Regions from separate parts of the Streptomyces sp. NPDC005302 genome, predicted to be linked through region 2. Evidence: riboswitches for the same ligand, from Rfam matches in the RefSeq annotation. Region 2 holds a riboswitch; each other region holds the start of a gene.

Region 1 (4,293 bases), on a different contig from region 2:
TGACGTACGGGCTGATCGTCCTGTGCTGTCTGATCTTCGTCATCGGTCCCGCCTCGGGCCTCGATCCCGTGTACGGCACCGGGGACGAACTGCTGGCCGTCCAGCGGGCGTACTTCCGGCGCTGGGGCGTGGTACCGGCCGATCTGTTCGGCGGGCCACCCCGCGAGATGCTCACCCCGGCCACCGCCCTGTTCATCCACGGCAGCTGGCTCCACCTCCTGGGCAACATGCTCTTCTTCTACGTCTTCGGACTGCTGACCGAGGAACGCATGGGCCATGTGGAGTTCGCGCTGTTCTACCTCGGGTGCGGATACCTGGCCCTGCTCGGCTACGCGGCCGCCAACACGTCCTCGGAACAGTCCCTGGTGGGGGCGTCCGGGGCGATCTCCGCGGTGCTCGGCGCGTTCCTGTACCTGTTCCCCAAGGCCAGGGTGACCAGTCTCTTCCCGTTCCTGTTCTTCCTGCCGCTGCGCTTCCCGGCCTGGGTGGTGCTGCCGTTCTGGTTCACCCTGCAGTGGCTGGCGGCGGGCCAGAGCGAGTCGGGCCCCGGCGTCGCCTACCTGGCGCACCTGGTGGGCTTCTCGCTGGGCTTCGTCTACGCGTGGGTACGGTTCGGGCGCCGCGGCACCGTCGCACCCGTGACGGGGGCCCCGCTCGGCGCCCCGCCGGACGGACGGGGCCGGATGGAGCGCGAGTAGGGTGAGATCCCCAGCAGTGGCCCCCTAGGGAGAGAACCAGCCGTGATCACCGCGATCGTCCTCATCAAGACCAGCGTGGACCGGATCCCCGAGATCGCCGAGTCGATCGCGTCGCTGGAGAGCGTCAGCGAGGTCTTCTCCGTCACCGGCACCTACGACCTGATCGCCATGGTCCGGGTCAAGGCCCACGACGACCTCGCGGACGTCATCCCCGGCAGCATCAGCAAGATCCCGGGCGTCGAGGCGACGGACACGCACGTGGCGTTCCGTACGTACTCCCAGCACGACCTCGAGGCGGCGTTCGCGATCGGTCTCGACTCCTGACCGAGGCGTACGCCGCCTCGCGGCGGGCCGTCGCGGGTTCCTAGACCGCCGGCACGCAACGGCCGTCCTGGGTGCGGTACTGCCACCGCGCGCCGTCCCGCACCAGCTCGCGCACCGCGCTGACGAACCGCTCGACGTGCTCGTCGGGCGTGCCGGCGCCGAAGCTGACGCGGATGGCGTTGAGGGACTTCTCGCCGGGCGCCGCCTCGGGGGCGCCGCACTCCCCCTGCGTCTCGGGGTCGCTGCCGAGCAGCGTGCGGACCAGCGGGTGGGCGCAGAAGAGACCGTCGCGGACGCCGATGCCGTACTCGGCGGACAGTGCCGCCGCGAAGTGCGAGCTGTTCCAGCCCTCGACGACGAAGGAGAGGACGCCGACCCGCGGGGCGTCGTCACCGAAGAGGGAGAGGATCCGGACCTCCGGGACCTCGGCGACGCCGGCGCGGACGGTGCGGATCAGGTGCTGCTCGCGGGCGAGCAGGTTGTCGAAGCCCTCGTCGGTGAGCGCCTTGCAGGCCGAGGCGATGGAGTAGGCGCCGATCACGTTCGGCGAGCCGGCCTCGTGCCGGGCCGCGCTGTCGTGCCACTCGACGTCCACGCCGCCGTCCGCGCGCCGGGTGACCTTGCGGCTGGCGCCGCCGCCCGCCAGGTAGGGGTCGGCCTCGCGCAGCCAGTCCGAGCGGCCCGCGAGGACACCCGAGCCGAACGGCGCGTACAGCTTGTGCCCGGAGAAGGCGACCCAGTCGCAGTCGAGGTCCTGGACCGACACCGGGTGGTGCGGGGCGAGCTGGGCGGCGTCGAGGACGATCCGGGCGCCGTGGGCGTGCGCGGCGGCGGCGAGCTCCCGCACCGGCCACAGCTCCCCCGTGACGTTCGAGGCGCCGGTGACGCAGACGAGGGCCGGCCCGTGGCCCCCGTCAGCGGACACGGCGCGGGCGGCCAGAGCGCGCTCCAGGGTCTCGACGGCTTCGCCGGGGGTGCGCGGGGCGTTCAGGTACGTCACCTGCGCGTCGCGCCAGGGCAGCAGCGAGGCGTGGTGCTCGGTCTCGAAGACGAAGACCTGGCAGTCGGCCGGGAGCGCGGCGGCGAGCAGGTTGAGCGAGTCGGTGGTGGAGCGGGTGAAGACGACCTGGTCGTCGGTACGGCAGTCGAGGAACTCGGCGACGGTCCTGCGGGCGTTCTCGAACAGGTCGGTGGACAGCTGCGAGAGGTACCCGGCGCCGCGGTGGACGCTGCCGTAGTAGGGGGCGTACGCGGCGACGTCGTCCCACACCCGCTGGAGGGCGGGCGCGCTGGCGGCGTAGTCGAGAGCGGCGTAGGTGACCTCGCCGCCGGTGACGAGCGGCACGGTGACGTCCCGGCCCAGGACGGGCAGCGGGGCACAGACCGAGACGTCGGCGGCGGTGGTGGTGGTGACAGACATGGCGGGCTCCTGTGAGGCAGGCGGGATCGCCGCGCGAGCCGGCCGCCCGGAGGCAGCGCTCGGCGCAGGAAGGGGAAAGAAGGGTGTGCGGAGGCGGGGCTCGGCGCCCTATCGCATTCGCTTGCTCACAGAAGGCTCCCTCGAACGACCAGGACCCCTGGTTGCATCCACTCGAAAGAGTGGGAGGGGTCCGCGCTTGCCGTAGACCTCGCTGCCTACGACCTGGTCCTCACCCGGGGCACCCCGCCACGGACGGAGGGTTGCCGGACAGCCGGCCGGGGCCTGATGGCTGTCGCTCATGACCTGATACAGCATCTTGCCAGAAGATCTTCGACGCGCAAGGCGCGGTCCGGATTCTGGACCGCGCCCCGCGTCACATCACCGGCACCTCAGGCGTTGCTGGCCGCCACCCACCGGTCGAGGGTGCGCTTCGCCGCCCCGGAGTCGATGGCCTCCGCCGCCTTCGCCATCCCCTCTCGGAGCTGGTCCGCGAGCGGCGCGTCCGTCGGTGTCAGGGCCACCAGGGCGGCCGCCGCGTTCAGCAGCACGGCGTCCCGTACCGGCCCGGTCTCGCCGTCCAGCAGCCGACGGGCGACCTCCGCGTTGTACGCCGCGTCGGCGCCGCGCAGCGCCTCCACGGGGACGACGTCGAGGCCGACGTCACGGGGATGGAAGTGCTCCTCGGTGACCTTGCCGTCACGGACCACCCAGACCCGGGAGCCGGCGGTGGTGGTCAGCTCGTCGAGGCCGTCGTCGCCGCGGAAGACGAGCGAGGAGTTGCCGCGCTCGGCGAAGACGCCCGCCACGATGGGCGCCATCCGGGGGTCGGCGACCCCGACCGCCTGGGCCCTTACCCGGGCCGGGTTCGTCAGCGGGCCCAGCACGTTGAAGGTCGTCCGGATGCCCAGCTGCCCACGCGCGGCCGCCACATGGCGCAGCGCCGGGTGGAACTTGACCGCGAAGCAGAAGGTGATCCCGGCCTCCTCGGCCACCTCCGCGACGCGCTTGACCGTCAGCTGGAGATTGACCCCGAGCTTCTCCAGGACGTCCGAGGAGCCGGACGCGGAGGACGCGGCGCGGTTGCCGTGCTTGACCACCTTGGCGCCGGTGCCGGCCACCACGATCGAGGACATCGTGGAGATGTTGACGGTCTTCGCGCCGTCGCCGCCCGTGCCGACGATGTCGACGGTCCGCCCGGGCACCTCGATCACGTTGGCGTGCTCGTACATCGCCCGGACGAGTCCGGAGATCTCCTGGACGGTCTCGCCCTTGGCCCGCAGCGCCACCACGAAGCCGGCGATCTGGGCGTCGGTCGCCTCGCCGCGCATGATGCGGTCCATCGCCCAGGCCGTGTCGTCCGCGCTCTGGTCGCGGCCTTCGAGGAGACCGTTCAGTACCTCGGGCCAGGAACGGCCCGCCGCGGTGTCGCCTCCAGCGGGGTTCACAGCGCTCATGGTCGCTCCTGGGTTCATGGGTCACGCGAGTGGGTTCGCCCCGCAGCACGGGGGTGAGTCCACCCTATCCAGCCCCGGAGACGGCGAAGAGCCCCGTCCGTGGACGGGGCTCCTGCCGTGGCGAACCGGGGGTACCGGGGGATCAGTGGTGGCCGTGGCCGCTCGTGATCTCCTTGTACTCCTCGACGGTGGGCTTGGGGATCTGGTTGTCGTCCCCGTAGTAGCCCTTGCTCATCTTGGCGCGCAGCTTCTGCGCGCTGTTGACCTTGCGCTCGACACCGTTCTCGTCGACCGCCGGGCCGATCTCGGCCGGCTTGTACTGCTCGTGCGCGGTGAGCGTGTGCAGCGCGTCCTGGCTGAGCGGCTCGTGCACCTCGATGAACTCACCGTGCGGCAG
Region 2 (4,293 bases):
GTCCGCCGGCCGTGACAACCCGGCGGCGGCGACGGCCTCGTCGGACGGTGGACGGCCGGCAGCCGGTCAGGCCTCCAGCGCGTGCAGCTGGTCCAGGAACCACTGGGCCGGCGGCAGCGCGGTGGCCGCGGCGGCCAGCCGCTTGGTCCGCTCGGCCCGCTCGCCCGGCTGCATGGTCAGCGCCTCGTGCAGCGCCCGCGCGGTGCCGATGATGTCGTACGGGTTCACGGAGACGGCGTCCTCGCCCAGCTCCTCGTAGGCCCCCGCCTCGCGGGACAGGACCAGGACGCAGCCCTCGTCCGAGACGACCGGGACCTCCTTGGCGACGAGGTTCATGCCGTCCCTGATGGGGTTCACCAGAGCGACGTCCGCCAGCCGGTACGCGGCGAGCGAGCGCGCGAAGTCGTCCTTGACGTGCAGCACGACCGGAGTCCAACCGGGCGTCCCGTAAACGGAGTTGATCTCGTCGGCGACGCGCTGCACCTCGGCCGTGTAGTCCCGGTAGATCGCGAGGTCCTGCCGCGAGGGGTAGGCGAACGCCACGTGCACGACCCGCTCGCGCCACTCCGGGTGGTCGTCGAGCAGCTGCCGGTAGGCCAGCATGCCGCGCACGATGTTCTTGGACAGCTCGGTCCGGTCGACGCGGACGATCGTCCTGCGGCCCTCGCCGATCTCCTCGCGCAGCGCGACGATCCGCTCCTCGACGTCGTCCTCGTGCGAGCGGGCGCGCAGGAACTCGGCGTCCGCGCCGAGGCCGTGCACGCCGACGAGGGTCCGCCGCGGCGGGGCGCCGTCCAGGTGCTCGACCGCCGGGGACGCCTCCGAGGCGGGCGTCACCCGGTAGCGCCCGGGGTCGATCTCCGCCGCGCAGTCCAGGAAGGCCGTCGCCCAGCGCCAGGTCAGGAACGCCAGCCGGTCCGCGCCGAGCATGCCGTCCAGCAGCTCCGCCCGGATGTCGTCGGGCAGCATCCGGAAGTAGTCCACGGGCGCCCACGGCGTGTGCGAGAAGTGGCCGATGCGCAGGTCGGGGCGGAGCGTGCGGAGCATCCCCGGCACCAGGCACAGGTGGTAGTCCTGGACCAGTACCGAGGCGCCCTCGGCGGCCTCCTCGGCCAGCGCCTCGGCGAAGGCCTGGTTGTAGGCGCGGTACGCGTCCCACTGGCGCCGGAACCCGGCGTCGAAGACCGGCTCCAGCGGGGTCTGGTACAGCATGTGGTGGACGAACCACAGCACGGAGTTGGCGATGCCGTTGTACGCGTCGGCGTGCACCTCGGCGTCGATGTCCAGCATCCGCACGCCGTCCTCGCCGACCCCGCGCCGCACGGCCTCCCGGTCGCCGTCACCGAGAGCCGCGCACACCCACAGGGCGTCCGCGTCCGGCCCGATCGCCGAGAGCCCGGAGACGAGCCCGCCACCGCCGCGCTTGGCCTGCAGTGAGCCGTCGTCCTGGGTCTGATAGGTGATCGGGCCGCGGTTGGACGCGACGAGGATGCCGTGGGCACCGTGCGTGGAAGCCATGCCTCGAAACCTAGCCCCGTCTCGAAACGCTCAAACGTTCCCGTCGGCCGTATGCGATCGCCGGCCGACGGGCCCGCTCAAGCCGCTGTGCGCTGCTGGTACTCGGCGATTTCGGACATGGGGGGCCTTTCCTCCGTGTCCACCGAGTACGTGCGCGGCCGGAAACCGTCCCGCGTGCGTTCGAACTGGGTGAGGGCGGGGCGGATCAGGTGGCCGCGGGCCAGCCGCAACTGGGCGGTGCGGTAGATCGCGGCGGCCATGCGGCCGAGGGCCTGGCCGTCCTGGTGGCGGTGTTTGCGCACCCCGACGTCCACCTGGGCGAGGGCGTCCAGGCCCACCAGGTGCAGGGCGTCGACGAGCATGCCCAGCTCGACGCCGTACCCGACGGGGAACGGCAGCTGTTCGAGCAGGGAGCGCCGGGCGGCGTACTCCCCGCCGAGCGGCTGCACGAAGCCCGCGAGCTGCGGCCAGTGCATGTTCAGCAGGGGGCGGGCCATCAGCTCGGTGACCCGGCCGCCCTGTCCGGCGGCGCCGCCCAGCGGACGGTCGTACATGGCCTTCACCAGGTCGACGCCGGGGTCGGTGAGCAGGGGGCCCACGATCCCGGAGACGAAGTCGGACGAGAACTCCCTGAGGTCCGCGTCGATGAAACACACGATGTCCCCGCTCGTCACGAGCAGCGACCGCCACAGGACCTCGCCCTTGCCGGGCACGGCCGGCAGCCGGGGAAGGATGTCGTCGCGGTGCACGACCCGCGCGCCCGCGGCGGCGGCGACCGCGGAGGTGCGGTCCGTGGAGCCCGAGTCGACGACGACGATCTCGTCGACGAGGGGCACCTGCTGCATCAGGTCGTGGCGGATGATCGAGACGATCTCGCCGACCGTCTCCTCCTCGTTGAGCGCGGGCAGCACGACGCTGACCGTCGATCCGGAGGTGCGTTTCGCGGCCATGATCCTGTGGAGCGGGCGGTCGGTCAGGGACCAGGAGCGTGTGCTCAGCCAGCGTTCGACGTCATTCAGCACGGTCTGCGGCTCCTCACTGTCTGATCACACGCTCTCATCAGCGTGCCCGCTGCGGCCAGCGGCTGATCGCTTGCCGTCGTCTCGCGGTTCGGACGACTGCTTCAACTGTCCTGGCCTTCGGTTACAGTCTTGAACAACGCGGATGACCATCGCATGTCCTGGATCATCGGCGCCAACTGTGTTCAACAGTTCAACAATTTAATACCGCTCATCCAGAGGGGCAGAGGGATACGGCCCGATGAAGCCCCGGCAACCCTCCAGCCGGTCTCGTACCGATCGAAGTCGATCGTGTCGCGAGGCTCCCGGCTAGGGAAGGTGCCAAATCCGTCTCACGGCGAAGTGCGTCGTGAGGAAGATGAGGAGAAAGGGCCTCGCCTCCATGGCTGCGCAGACAGTTGCAAGCACCACGAACTCCGCAGAAGCGGTCGATCTCGGCCCGGCCGCGGCGCTTTCCTGCCGGGAGTGCGGACATCGCGTCCCCCTCGGCCCGGTCTTCGCCTGCGAGGAGTGTTTCGGCCCGCTGGAGATCGCGTACGACTTCTCGGCCTACGAAACCGAAGAACTCCGCAAGCGCATCGAAGCGGGACCCGCGAACATCTGGCGCTACGCGCCGCTGCTGCCCGTCCCCGCGGACGTGGCGGACAAGCCGAACATCAACCCGGGCTGGACCAAGCTCGTGCAGGCCGACAACCTGGCCCGCGAGCTCGGCGTCGACGCCGGCAAGCTCTTCGTCAAGGACGACTCCGGCAACCCGACGCACTCCTTCAAGGACCGCGTCGTCGCCCAGGCCATCGAAGCGGCCCGCGTCTTCGGCTTCACCACCCTCTCCTGCTCCTCCACGGGCAACCTCGCCGGCGCCGTCGGCGCCGCGGCGGCCCGCGCCGGCTTCCGCTCCTGCGTGTTCATCCCGCACGACCTGGAGCAGGGCAAGGTCGTCATGGCCGCGGTCTACGGCGGCGAGCTCGTCGGCATCGAGGGCAACTACGACGCCGTGAACCGCTTCTGCTCCGAGCTGATCGGCGACCCGGCCGGCGAGGGCTGGGGCTTCGTCAACGTCAACCTCCGCCCGTACTACGCCGAGGGCTCCAAGACGCTGGCGTACGAGATCTGCGAGCAGCTCGGGTGGCGGCTGCCGGACCAGCTCGTCGTGCCGATCGCCTCCGGCTCCCAGCTCACGAAGATCGACAAGGGCCTCCAGGAGCTGATCAAGCTCGGACTCGTCGAGGACCGGCCCTACAAGATCTTCGGCGCCCAGGCCGAGGGCTGCTCGCCGGTCTCCGTGGCCTACAAGGCCGGCCACGACGTCGTCCGGCCGCAGAAGCCGGACACCATCGCCAAGTCGCTCGCCATCGGCAACCCGGCGGACGGGCCGTACGTGCTCGACATCGCGCGGCGCACCGGTGGTGCCGTGGAGGACGTGAACGACGAGCAGATCGTCGACGCGATCAAGCTGCTCGCGCGCACCGAGGGCATCTTCGCGGAGACGGCCGGCGGTGTGACCGTGGGCGTCACCCGCAAGCTGATCGAGAACGGTCTCCTCGACCCGACCCTCACCACGGTCGTGCTGAACACCGGCGACGGCCTCAAGACCCTGGACGCGGTGGCCTCCGACACCGGGCTGACCGCGACCATCCGCCCGAACCTCGACTCCTTCCGAGAGGCAGGCCTCGCATCATGAGCGTCAACGTCCGCATCCCCACCATCCTGCGCACCTACACCGGGGGCGCCGCGGAGGTGACGGCCGAGGGCACGA
Region 3 (4,293 bases), on a different contig from region 2:
ACGACTTCGTCACCGCCGTGGTCGCCGGATACCCGGAGCCGGGCCGGCTGGAGGTCGTCAACTGCGGACACGCGCCGCCGCTGCACGTCCGGGCCGACGGACACGTTTCGTCGGTCGAGCCCGCCCAGCCGGCACCGCCGCTCGGACTGCGAGGGCTGACGGGCGAGACGCCCAGCCTGCAGGTGCTCCCGCTGGCCGACGGCGACCAGCTCCTCCTCTACACCGACGGAGTCACCGAAGCCCGTGACCACGGCAGGGCGTTCTATCCCCTCGCCGAGGGCCTGGCCCGGCACGTCTCCGACGAGCCGGCGGCCACCCTCGACGCCCTCGACGCCGAACTGCAGGCGCATGTCGGGGGACGGCTGCACGACGACGCGGCGCTGCTGCTGCTCCGCATGCCGACGGTTCAGAGCCGGGCGGAGCAGGCGCCCGCCGTCCTCACGGGCGCGGGCTCTCTGACGACCGTCGCCCGGAGCGGCCCGACGGCGGGGTCCGGAGTGGGCTGCGGCGTCGGCGCGGAGTAGCCGCGCCTGGCTGGATCACATCGTGCGCCGGCCGGGGACCTCTAGGGTGCCTGGCCGTGACGGTCTCCCTGAGTGAATCGACGTTGTGGCGCGACCGGCGGTTCGTCCTGCTCGCCACCGCACGGGTGGTCTCCGTGCTCGGCAACGGCTTCGCGCGCGTGGCGCTCGCGTTCGCCGTGCTCGCCCTCCCGGGAGCGAGCGCGGGCCGGCTGTCGCTGGTCCTCGCGTGCCAGGCCGTGCCCCAACTGGCGTTCGTCCTCGTGGGCGGAGTGATCGCGGACCGGATGTCGCGCTCGCGGCTGATGGTCCTCGCGGACGTCCTTGGCGCGGGGGCCTACGCCGGACTCGCGGCGATGGTGCTCACCGGGCACGCCCCCTTGGCGGCCATGTGTCTGCTCGCGGTGGCCGCCGGAACCGCGTCGGCGCTGTTCGGGCCGGCGATGGACGGCATGGTGCCGCTCGTCGTGCCCCGGGACCGGCTGCAACGGGCCAACGGGCTCCTGCGGATGGCCACCAACAGCTCCCTGCTGCTGGGTCTCGCCCTGTCGGGAGTGACGGTCGCGCTGGTCGGCCCGGGGTGGGCACTCGCGCTCAACTCCACGTCGTTCGTCGTCAGCGCGCTGCTGGCCTCCCGGCTGCGGGTGACCGCGAGGCCGCCCCGCCGGACGTCGCGTTGGGCCGATCTGCGCGAGGGCCGGCGGGAGTTCACCTCCCGCCAGTGGCTGTGGGCCGTCGTGGCGCAGTATGCGGTGGTCGTCGCGGCACTCAACGCCAACGTCGGGGTCCTCGGTCCGTTGACGGCCGAGCAGCACTTCGGCGGAGCGAGGGCCTGGTCGGTCATCGTGGCGGCGCAGGCCGTCGGCACGGTCGCCGGCGCCATGTTCGGCGCCGGCGTCGCGTCGGACGTCTTCGGCGTGCTGTGGGCCACCACCATCCAGCGGGAGATCCCGGAGCAGGTTCTCTCCCGCGTCAGTTCCTACGACTGGTTCGGATCCCTGGCTCTCGCACCGCTCGGACTGCTCGTCGCCGGGCCCGTCGCCGCCGCCGTGGGGACGGACAGGGCCCTGGCGGGGTGCGCCGCCCTGATCGTCCTGGCCACGGCGGCCGCCCTGTTGTCGCCCCAGGTGCGCACCCTGCGCGCCACCGTCGACGAGGCCCCGGCACCGGTGCCCGCGCCCAGGGCCGTCCAGTGCGAGACCGGCGAGGAAGCGGCCGGCTGACCCGGGGCGGCTCGCTCACGCCGCGGCGCGCACTCCGTCGTTCCCGGTCCGGAAGGCGGGGAGCTCGCCGAGGCGGCGGACGTAGTCGCGCAGGCGAGGGTGTGCGCCCAGGGCGTCGGTCGGGGCGAGGTGGGAGAGGGCCACCCACGCGTCCACATCCGCCGCCGTCAGGCTGTCTCCCAACATGTAGACAGAGCAGAGGAGTTGGCAGTCCAGCAGGTCCAGGGCCGCCGTGCGGTCCGAGGCGTGTGCCGACGGGGTGACGTCGCGGTCCAGGAGATCCCGGAGCGCCTCGATGTCGGCTGTCTGCGACGCCGGCATCAGCGTGGGCGCGGGGCGCGCCCCGCGCCCGGACGGCAGGCTCGTGAGGTCGCGGAGGATGTCGGAGATGTCGTTGCTGACGATGCGTCCGGTCCATCGGTCGCAGAGCGCGGGCGCCGTGAACGGCCCGTCGTAGTGGTGCTCGGTGGCCTCGTAGGCGCGGCGCAGCGAGGCGAAGGCGTCGGGAGTTCCGGCCGGGTGGGTGAGCAGGGTCGTGGCGACCGAGTTCGTCAGACCCAGCAGGCCGAGGGTGATCGAGATCCGCAGCGAGCGCGGACAACTCGCCGCCAGATACACCTCGTAGCGGTGTGGCGCCGGGTAGAAGCCGCCGGCCAGACCGACACCGATGCGGCTGTGGGCGGTACGGGGGAGCAGGGGCGGTGCGGACGTCCTGGAGGCGGCCGCAGGGGACGGACTCGGGCCACCGGCACGGGTGAACGGGCCTTCCTCACCGCCGGTGTGGGTGGTCGAACTCTGGCCGCAGGGACGGGATCCGGCCGTGCTGGAACCGCGCGAAGCTGTCTCGGGCATGACTCTCCCTAGGGGGAACGAGGAAGCCATCGCCGCCTTGAGGGCATGAGCGATGAGCGGCGGAATGCGAAGCGACCGCGCCGGACGCGCGGGCCAGGACCGAACGGGCCGGCAGGGGATCAGTAGGCGCTGGAGACGCGCAACAGATCGATGTGCAAGCGCCTCGTCAAGTCGTTCCGCGGCATTCTCACCGGTCCCACCTCCTGGGCTCGCGGGACGCGAGACCACGCTTGCCCCACCGCACCGGCGGGACCCGGTCGTCACCCGGGGCACCCCGTCGCGGTGGAAGGGTTGCCTGTCAGCGAGCCGGGGCCGATGACCACAGGAGCGGGCGAACCCGCGCCGTGGGCGCTGACAATCGTGACCGTCCATGCCAGTCTCGGCGCGCCCCCGAGCTCCGTCAAGAAGGCCGACGACACGGTCTCACCTGGTGGGCACGCGCATTGACATTCTTTTCGGACCGGGCCTAACGTGCGGCCCACAACAAGACGCCCCAGGGCCGGAGAAGTGATGGTGACGGCGATGTACGCAGCTGACGGGACGGCCGCATGGCGGCGCCTCGGCCGCGACGTGCTGTGCGCGGACCGCTCCGTCGACCTGCTGCGCGTCAACAGCGCACTGTGTACGGGCACGTGTCGCACCCTCCGCCAAGGCTGACGGGTCTCCTTCCGCGTCTCTGACGATCACCGCTGTCGCGGTGTGTCCCTCTCCGTCCAGCCCTCGTTCCCCGTGCGCTCCCGTCTCGTCGTGTGCTGAGCCGCTCCGGCTCCACATCACGCTGCCGTTCGCCGTGGTCCGGGGTGTCCGAATCCGCTGGAGCTCTCCATGAGTGAATCTCCGGGCACAGCTGTGTCCTCCGGATCAGCACCGCCCGCCGAGGTGATCCCCCGTCCCGACGTCCCCGCAGCGCCGAAGCCCCTGACGGCACAGCGAGTCCTGCCGCTCCGGCGCCCCGGCCGCTGGATCATCACGGCCGTCGTGCTCGTGCTGGTCGCCCAGATCGCCCACGGACTGGTGACCAACCCCTTCTACCAATGGGACCGTTTCCAGTACTGGTTCCTGCGTCCGACGATCCTCGACGGTCTGCTCATCACCCTCGAAGTCGCCGTGTACAGCGCGGTGTTGGGTCTGCTGGGCGGCATCCTCCTGGCGCTGGCCCGGCTCTCGCCGAGCCCGGTGCTCCGTGCCGTGAGCTGGGTCTACACCTGGCTGTTCCGCTCGGTTCCGCTCATCGTCGTCCTGCTCTTCCTCTACAACTTCAGCGCTCTGTACAAGACGTTGAGTGTCGGAGTGCCGTTCGGGCCGGCCTTCTTCTCCTTCGACGAGTCCCGCCTCGCCACCGACATGGCCGTCGCCGTCATCGGACTCGGCCTCAACGAGGCGGCGTACGCCTCCGAAGTGGTGCGCGGCGGCCTCCTCTCGGTCGACCAGGGCCAGCACGAGGCGGCCTGCGCACTGGGCCTGCCGAAGCGGTACCAGTTCGCGAGGATCGTCTTCCCGCAGGCGCTGCGCTCCATCACCCCCAACTACGTCAACCAGCTCATCGGCCTGATCAAGGGCACTTCCCTGGTCTTCTACGTCTCCCTGCTGGACCTGTTCGGCTCCGTGCAGAGCATGGGCAGCACCTATCCGGGCGACATCGTGCCGCTGCTGCTGGTCGCCACCGCCTGGTATCTGATCCTGACTAGCGTGGTGTC

The links. A riboswitch is a leader RNA that binds a small molecule or an ion and turns the genes downstream of it on or off. The one in region 2 is predicted to bind S-adenosylmethionine.
Region 1: it holds a riboswitch for S-adenosylmethionine, as region 2 does, so the genes downstream of both, ABZT74_RS07645 (aminotransferase class V-fold PLP-dependent enzyme) here and thrC (threonine synthase) in region 2, are expected to answer to the same signal.
Region 3: it holds a riboswitch for S-adenosylmethionine, as region 2 does, so the genes downstream of both, ABZT74_RS17460 (putative leader peptide) here and thrC (threonine synthase) in region 2, are expected to answer to the same signal.

Annotation. Positions count from the first base shown of each region.
Region 1 covers NZ_JBEXGN010000004.1:203,774-208,066, forward strand. The annotation lists gene ABZT74_RS07635 (rhomboid family intramembrane serine protease) at 1-698, shown strand, start outside; gene ABZT74_RS07640 (Lrp/AsnC ligand binding domain-containing protein) at 741-1,022, shown strand; gene ABZT74_RS07645 (aminotransferase class V-fold PLP-dependent enzyme) at 1,063-2,442, opposite strand; SAM riboswitch class IV at 2,630-2,746, opposite strand; gene trpD (anthranilate phosphoribosyltransferase) at 2,832-3,896, opposite strand; gene ABZT74_RS07655 (cytochrome bc complex cytochrome b subunit) at 4,039-4,293, opposite strand, start outside.
Region 2 covers NZ_JBEXGN010000002.1:380,536-384,828, reverse strand. The annotation lists gene ABZT74_RS04075 (trehalose-6-phosphate synthase) at 67-1,518, opposite strand; gene ABZT74_RS04070 (glucosyl-3-phosphoglycerate synthase) at 1,596-2,540, opposite strand; SAM riboswitch class I at 2,746-2,902, shown strand; gene thrC (threonine synthase) at 2,920-4,218, shown strand; gene ABZT74_RS04060 (MoaD/ThiS family protein) at 4,215-4,293, shown strand, end outside.
Region 3 covers NZ_JBEXGN010000010.1:152,164-156,456, reverse strand. The annotation lists gene ABZT74_RS17475 (PP2C family protein-serine/threonine phosphatase) at 1-524, shown strand, start outside; gene ABZT74_RS17470 (MFS transporter) at 581-1,744, shown strand; gene ABZT74_RS17465 (glutathione S-transferase C-terminal domain-containing protein) at 1,760-2,596, opposite strand; gene ABZT74_RS17460 (putative leader peptide) at 2,716-2,781, opposite strand; SAM riboswitch class IV at 2,818-2,962, opposite strand; gene ABZT74_RS17455 (hypothetical protein) at 3,119-3,253, shown strand; gene ABZT74_RS17450 (amino acid ABC transporter permease) at 3,422-4,293, shown strand, end outside.